Regions from separate parts of the Planococcus lenghuensis genome, predicted to be linked through region 1. Evidence: riboswitches for the same ligand, from Rfam matches in the RefSeq annotation. Region 1 holds a riboswitch; the other holds the start of a gene.

Region 1 (3,650 bases):
TTATATGTTTCCGGTGCAGCATAGGTTGTATCCATCAGGTACTTCTTCACCCATTGCTGAATATCCGTCCGGTTCTGGACCGGGTCGAACACCCGGATGCCCTGATGCTTATGTGACAGCGTTTGAATAACCAGCGACAACCGGGCAAAAAAGAGCCGCTCCCGCCCCTGATACTTCCAGCCGTTAAAATGATGTTCGGGAAGCGCCAACTTCTCTCCTCCGGCCAATAGCCGGATCTGCTTGTCCGCTTCTCCGATAAAGCCGCTGTACCGCAGTGCGGCGACCGCTTCATCGTACTTTTCTTTTTTCAGCGCCGGCATGACACCAAAAAAAGGATGGAGGCTGAAATAACCGATATCCTGAATGGTCTGACCGGACTTTTTTCCTTTCAGCACGTGATAGGGCGCGGACACTGTCCGCTGCCCATTCAGCTTCTTCATTATGGCCAAGATCGCTTCTTCAAATGACAACTTCCGTCCCTCCAGACATCTATTGGTTGAAATGCTCAGTAAACATGATTAGAATAAATACGATAGCTCTGCGGAGCGTGTCCGGGGATTACTTAAAGGAGAGGATAGCTATGCCTAAATATACAATAGTTGATAAAGATACATGCATTGCATGTGGAGCGTGCGGTGCAGCTGCACCAGACATTTATGATTACGATGACGAAGGAATCGCCTTTGTTATCCTTGATGATAACATGGGGAATACCCCAGTGCCAGATGAACTCGAAGAAGACATGATGGATGCATTTGAGGGCTGTCCGACCGATTCCATCAAGGTGGAAGACGCTCCGTTTGACGGCGATCCGCTTAAATTTGAAGACTGATAGTCTGCCGGAAGCATGGTGCTTCCGGCTTTTCTTATGACCTGTCATAGCAACCCATACACTCAATAAAGAACAAGCAGAATAATGCCTGGACACTGATTATTCCCCAGCAAAAAAAGCCGGTTTCCCGGCTTTTTATATTTCTTCGTTATTGTTCATAAATTGTTCACTGACTGTATAACGCGCGCTGCTTTTCAATCCATGGCTGCATGCTTTTGAACAAGAGTATAACGGCCGCGGTCAGCAGGAGGCCTTTAATAACATTGAATGGCAAGATTCCGAGTACAACACTTTCAATAAGTGCGCTCCCTGTCATTTCCGGCATATTCAGAAAATACGTATACATCGGCAGGAAGACGTAAAAGTTTAGAATACTCATGCCGACAGCCATCGACAACGTGCCGGCTACAAGACCAAAACCAAGGCCGCGCAGACTGGACGCTTTCCGGTAGATTGCATAGACTGGCAGAATGAAAAGCAGACTCGTTGTAAAATTTGCCAAATGCCCGACCGGAACGCCTGTAGGGCTGCCGGATAGCAGCCAGTCCAGCACATTTTTGAATGCAGCAACCAGGATGCCGGCTGCCGGTCCCATCGTAATTGCAGCAATCAGCGCCGGCACATCACTGAAATCCACTTTCAGAAATGACGGCAACGCCGGAAGCGGAAAATTAAACAGCATCAGGATGAACGAAATGCTCGATAACATTCCAATGACCAGCATCGACTGCAGTTTCTTGTTTCTCATAATCCTCTCTCCTCACTTGATTCATCAAGAAGAAAGGCTCGAACTGTATCCGCCCAAAACAAAACCCTTAAGCTAAAACGCTTAAGGGAGAACAGGCACACTGAATTCAGCATGCCGGATTGGAAAAACGGCATACATCCGCACCTTCACCTTCTCCCATCCAGACTGTACTGTCGGCTTTGGAATCGCACCAAATCCTGCCTTGCGGCTCGCGGGCTGATGAAGCAGAACCTGCTCCAATTACCGCCGGTAGGGAATTGCACCCTGCCCCGAAGATGAATCGACTATTTTTTTAACCGCTTCCGCGGTGTAATTATCTTAATCTTAAATAAAAATGGAAGCCCTGTAAACAGAAATGCTTACAGGGCTTCCATTTTATTTTCAAACCTGCCGTCCGGCCGGACGGCAGCAGAACGGTTTTTGAAACTGCCCGAACTTTCATCATGGAATCCATAGCACTTTGTTCGGTGCAACCGGTGGTTCAAGCGGCAGTGAGAGATCATAATTCATCCAAGTGTCCTGCAACACATTCACCACCCTGACTTCATTGCCGAATGAGCCGGCTGTCAGTGCAAGGCTTTCAAAAAGTCTGGCGATTTCCGTCTCATCGAGAAGAGAAAGATCCAGCGGCTCAGCAAATGTGACAATCACTGTTCCCGCCTGTTCCTCTACTGCGTATGCAATGTCCTCCGGAATCGGAGATGCCAGCAGATCGCTCGGTGCTTCCTGAAGTGCGGTGAGCGCTTCAACAGCAGAACTATAGCCGGAGCCGTAATCCGGCGCCAAGTACATTTCCCCGTTTGCTGCCGTGAAGACAAAATAAGCTGCGCCTTCAACCCCGCCGGTTATCGGCTCCACAGGTCCGATCGGGTCAATTTCCGCCTGCTCACCTGTTTCTGTTATCACTTCAATCTGCTCGGCCTCCCGGAAGGTTTCCTGCAGACTCGCCATATAGACGGAAGCAGTGGCTGATGAAAGCCCGAACTCGTGATCAGCCGGCAGCTCATGCACGACTGTTCCGTCTTCTGATGCAATCGTGCCGGGATACGGATGATAATCATCGAATCCCAGCGCTTCTTCATCCACTTCAGCTGCAAAGGCATTATACAAGGCAGCAATTTCCGGCTCCGTGCCGTCGAGCAGCTCGGACGGAACAAGCACTGAAACCGGAACAACAAATGCTTCGGTTGTCAGTCCGAGTGACAGTAGTTCATAACCTTCCAAGTCTCCAGGATAGACGGCTGTGCGAACGTCCTCTGCCAATGGAGCCATTTCCGCACTTTCTGCCATTCCTTCTCCTTCAGCTGTCGCCGCTTCTTCAACTGCTTCCTCTTCCATTACAGCCTCTTCCTCAACGGCCGCTTCTTCACCGCCGTTATCGAGGGCAGCCTCTTCTTCCACAAGTTCCGCTTCTTCCATTCCGGCCGTTTCAAAATTGGTTTCCCGGCCGAGGAAAGAAGCCAACAGGATGCCCAAGGTCAGGAATGCCGCTGCCGCAACGACAGCGGGCATCCAATGCGTCTGCCTTTTTGGCGGTTTTGTTTCTCTTTGAAGCCGCCTTTGAACTTCTTCTTTCGGCCGGTGGTCTTCAATTTTCGGAAATTCCCGGAGCAGCTGTTCAATGCGATCGTCATCCCATTCATTATGTGCCATCCGAGCCACCCCTTTCGCCCGCGTTCATTTTTTCACGCAGCACTTTAATTCCCCGATGCTGGACGGTTTTCACTTTCCCTTCTGTCCAGCCGAGCGCTTCCGCGGTTTCCGCAATGGACAAATCCTGAAAAAAACGCAGGAGGATGACCATTTTCTGATCGCCTGTGCATTGATCCAGCATTTCATATAAATACTGTTTATCTTCGTTCAGTTCCGTCACTTCTTCCGGCATTCGTTCCGCAGAGACGAGTTGCTGTGTCTCCCAGTCAAAAAAATCCTGGGCGTGGCGTTTGCGCACTGCCATCTTTCTGAAATGGTCGATCGCGACATTTTTGGCAATCGAAAAAAGCCAGGTCTTCTCCGAGCTTTTGCCTTCAAAGCGGTCATAAGCCCTGAACACCCGTATATACACTTCAT
Region 2 (3,650 bases), 1.2 Mb from region 1:
CATCAGGTTGACAATTTCCGGTGATGCCTGTTCAGCAAGCGCAACAAAATCCCCTTCATTCTCCCGGTCTTCATCGTCAATGACGATAACTGCTTTGCCTGCTTTTAAATCCCGGACCGCTTCCTCTGTTGAATAAAACATATGGTACCCTCCTGTCAAAATCCATGTTCCGCTAAATAACTCCGTGTAATGCCCGGCTGCGCCGACATTGTCCGTTCCGTGTACTTTGCAAGCAAATCACATTCGATGTTCACGGAATCACCGATTCCTTTTCCACCAAGAAGGGAATCCTCCTGGGTCGTAGGAATCAGCGAGATCGCAATGGAATTCCGGCCGACGTCAAACACAGTCAGTGACGTGCCATCCACCGCCACAGAACCTTTTACGATCATATATTTCATCAGATCAGCACCAAGTTCGATTGTTTTTGTTATAGCGTTCGACTCGGCTTTAACTGCCCGAATCGTTCCGACGCCATCGATATGGCCATTCACGAAATGACCGCCGAATCGGCCATTTGCGGCCATCGCCCGCTCCAGATTCACACGGGAACCGGTCCGCAGGTTGTTCATGGTCGTCGATTTCACCGTTTCCGGAATGACGTCTGCTGTAAAATGGGCTTTGCCGAACTCTGATACGGTCAGGCAGACGCCATTCACCGCAATGCTGTCTCCCCGTTTCACATCTTCGAGAACGACCGAGCAGGCAATGGTCAATTCCAGCGCCTGCGGTTTGCGCCGGATTGCTGAAACGTGGCCGATTTCTTCTATAATACCGGTGAACATTCAGTCAGCCTCCTTAAATATGGCACGGATACGGATATCTGACCCGAGTTGGTCAACGTCTGTAATCTCCAGTTTGAGACTGTCCGCCATATCCGCCCGCCGGTTGCTGGTGAAAACAGACGGCCCGTTACCGATCAGCTTCGGCGCCTGGTACAGATACAGTTCCTGAACAAGCCCTTGTTCAATAAAGCTTGAATGTACCGCAGGTCCGCCTTCCACAAGGAGGGTCATGATGCCACGGGTGTACAGATCCCGGAGCACTTCCTGCAGAAACGACACAGAATCCGGCAGGCGGATCACTTCAACATGTTTCCTGTACTGAACGTCAGGAGCATCTTCCTGACAATAAATCAATGTCCCGGCAGCAGGATCTGCTGTAACCGGGGTATCGGCCGGTGTGCGAAGGTGCCGGTCGAGAATAACGCGAATTGGATTCTTTCCACCATGGGGCAAACGGGTGGTGAGGAAAGGTTGATCATGAAGTACCGTATTGACACCGACTAAAATGGCATCATGGATATGGCGGAGCCGATGGACATCTTCTCTTGCTTCCTCGGAAGTAATCCATTTGCTGCTTCCTGCCTCGGTTGCCATGCGACCGTCCAAGGTAACCGCCGATTTCAGCGTGACATACGGCATTTGATGGGTGATGGAATGAAAAAATGCTTGATTCATCTGCGCTGCTTCCTGTTTCAGTAAACCAGTGATCACTTCAATGCCGGCCTCTTCAAGAAGCTTTACGCCTCTTCCGGAGACAAGCGGATTCGGATCAAGCGTCGCGATAAATACACGCGCTACTCCCGAATCGATGATCTTCAGTGCACAAGGCGGTGTTTTGCCGTAATGTGAACACGGTTCCAGTGTGACATATAAATCAGAGCCGCGGGCATTCTCGCCTGCCATTGCCAGTGCGTGCACTTCCGCATGCGGTTTTCCCGCCTCGAGATGTGCACCCATCCCGACAATCCGGTGATTGTTTACACAGACAGCGCCGACGAGCGGATTCGGTGATGTCTGTCCTTTTGCCTCGCTTGCCAATTGAATGGCAAAATTCATATAATGCGCAGGTTCGATAATAATCTCCTCCTTCCGATACGACTCGAAAGAAGCAGCAGAAACGAAAAGCATTGCGGAAACAAAGCCGTCTTCTTCTCCCATCCAGACTATAACTGTCGGTGCCGGATTTCCACCGGCTCGGCCATTTCCTTTCGCATGGAAACAGTTCACGGACTTGCGGTTTCCCGCTCACCGTCGGTCAGGAATTTCACCCTGCCCCGAAGAAGACGGATCAGTGATCCGTGTTTATTATATTAGCACAGCAGAATCATAAAATGAGAGAAATTAAACCTGAAAACACAGAAAAAACAGCCATCAGCTTCAAAGGAAGCTGATGGCTGCTGCTATTTGCCGGCGACTTGCAGTGTGACAGACGAAACTGCCAATACAGCTGCAAATATGATGAGCGCTGTCAGCGGATCGCCGACAGCCACGAGCGCCACAAGGACTGCCTGTATCACCTGCAGTGTGAAGATGAGCTGTCGGACAGCCCGGCTCCGGTCATACTTTGACAGCGGGAATAATTCATCCATGCGGAAATAGGAAGTGCCGTTCATCCCTTGCCTTAACTGAATGGCTGTTGCGAAAGCCAAAGCCGCCGCGAAAATCCAGACACCAATGGCAAATGACACAAACCAGACGCCGATCATTGCGATCAGTGTCAGACGGACCCATAAATAGAACAAGTCATCAAACCGGATGAATGTACGGGCAACCAAATACAGATGAGCATTCTTTTTTCCTTTACCGATCAGGCGATATATGGGATCCAGCCAGCCGCGCCTCCGGACTTTTCCTTTAATATGCGGTACATCGGTAAAATAATTGGCGAACCGGTAAAACCGGAGCAACCTCCCTTGCTCCAATGCAATGAAATGATCGAACGGAAACGGCTGGTCCTCCGCTTTATTAAGAAGTCTGCGCATATATAAAATCATTGCAAACAGCGGAAGCGCCGCAAAGGCCACCTGCCCCTCCACATAGAAGTACACAAACAGCGCAGCCAGCAGGAACCGGCCAAGCCGGTCACGCCATAATCCTTGGCCGGCCTGCCATTTACGGAAAGCGAACTCGCTTTTAACATTGAACCACTTCATCAATAGCAGCAGGACCGGGAATCCGATCAGATAAGCACTGTCAACACCATACAATGCATTGATCATCGGCAGTGATACGATGTAGATAATCACCGGCAGATACAGCTGACTCATGAACGTCCAGCGAAGTGCCGGCTTCAGAAAGACATCGAGTCTGCTTTCGAGCGGCAGAAAATATACGCTATCGGCTTCCTTTAACAGCGTGGAAGGCGGACTGACTGCAAGCAACAAGCCGAAGACAGGCGCCAGCAGCAATGCCGCCGGGAAATTTTCCGGAATATCGGTAAGCCAGCCGCTGTAGGCATAGCCGGCTGCACCGATTGCAAACAGCAGCACGACTGCTAAATGACCGGTGAAGATATACTTCATATAGTTCTGAACTTCCAGTGCGTACTGGCGCATGCGCACTGTCCAGACATCATGCAGGCTCTTCATCATGGTCATCCTCGGTCATTGCAATATACAGATCATCCAACGTCGCATCCGGCATACTGAACGCTTTGCGCAGATCCGTCATCGTTCCGCTGGCGCGCACCCGCCCGTTGTGCAGCAGAATAATCCGGTCACAATAGCGTTCCGCCGTAGACAGGATATGCGTCGACATCAAGACAGAAGCGCCTTCCCGTTTTTTTGTTTCCATTTGTTCGAGCAATGATTTGATCGCAAGCGGATCGAGGCCGACAAATGGCTCATCAATAATATAAAGAGCCGG

Evidence for each region. Region 1 has a riboswitch for FMN ahead of B0X71_RS11525 (ECF transporter S component). Riboswitches for the same ligand answer to the same signal wherever they lie in the genome.
Region 2: it holds a riboswitch for FMN, as region 1 does, so the genes downstream of both, ribD (bifunctional diaminohydroxyphosphoribosylaminopyrimidine deaminase/5-amino-6-(5-phosphoribosylamino)uracil reductase RibD) here and B0X71_RS11525 (ECF transporter S component) in region 1, are expected to answer to the same signal.

Annotation. Positions count from the first base shown of each region.
Region 1 covers NZ_CP019640.1:2,232,022-2,235,671, forward strand. The annotation lists gene B0X71_RS11515 (YpbB family protein) at 1-470, opposite strand, end outside; gene B0X71_RS11520 (ferredoxin) at 581-832, shown strand; gene B0X71_RS11525 (ECF transporter S component) at 999-1,580, opposite strand; FMN riboswitch at 1,725-1,861, opposite strand; gene B0X71_RS11530 (hypothetical protein) at 2,022-3,233, opposite strand; gene sigX (RNA polymerase sigma factor SigX) at 3,223-3,650, opposite strand, start outside.
Region 2 covers NZ_CP019640.1:1,031,371-1,035,020, reverse strand. The annotation lists gene B0X71_RS05240 (bifunctional 3,4-dihydroxy-2-butanone-4-phosphate synthase/GTP cyclohydrolase II) at 1-141, opposite strand, end outside; gene ribE (riboflavin synthase) at 156-785, opposite strand; gene ribD (bifunctional diaminohydroxyphosphoribosylaminopyrimidine deaminase/5-amino-6-(5-phosphoribosylamino)uracil reductase RibD) at 786-1,943, opposite strand; FMN riboswitch at 1,928-2,071, opposite strand; gene B0X71_RS05225 (ABC transporter permease) at 2,186-3,373, opposite strand; gene B0X71_RS05220 (ABC transporter ATP-binding protein) at 3,357-3,650, opposite strand, start outside.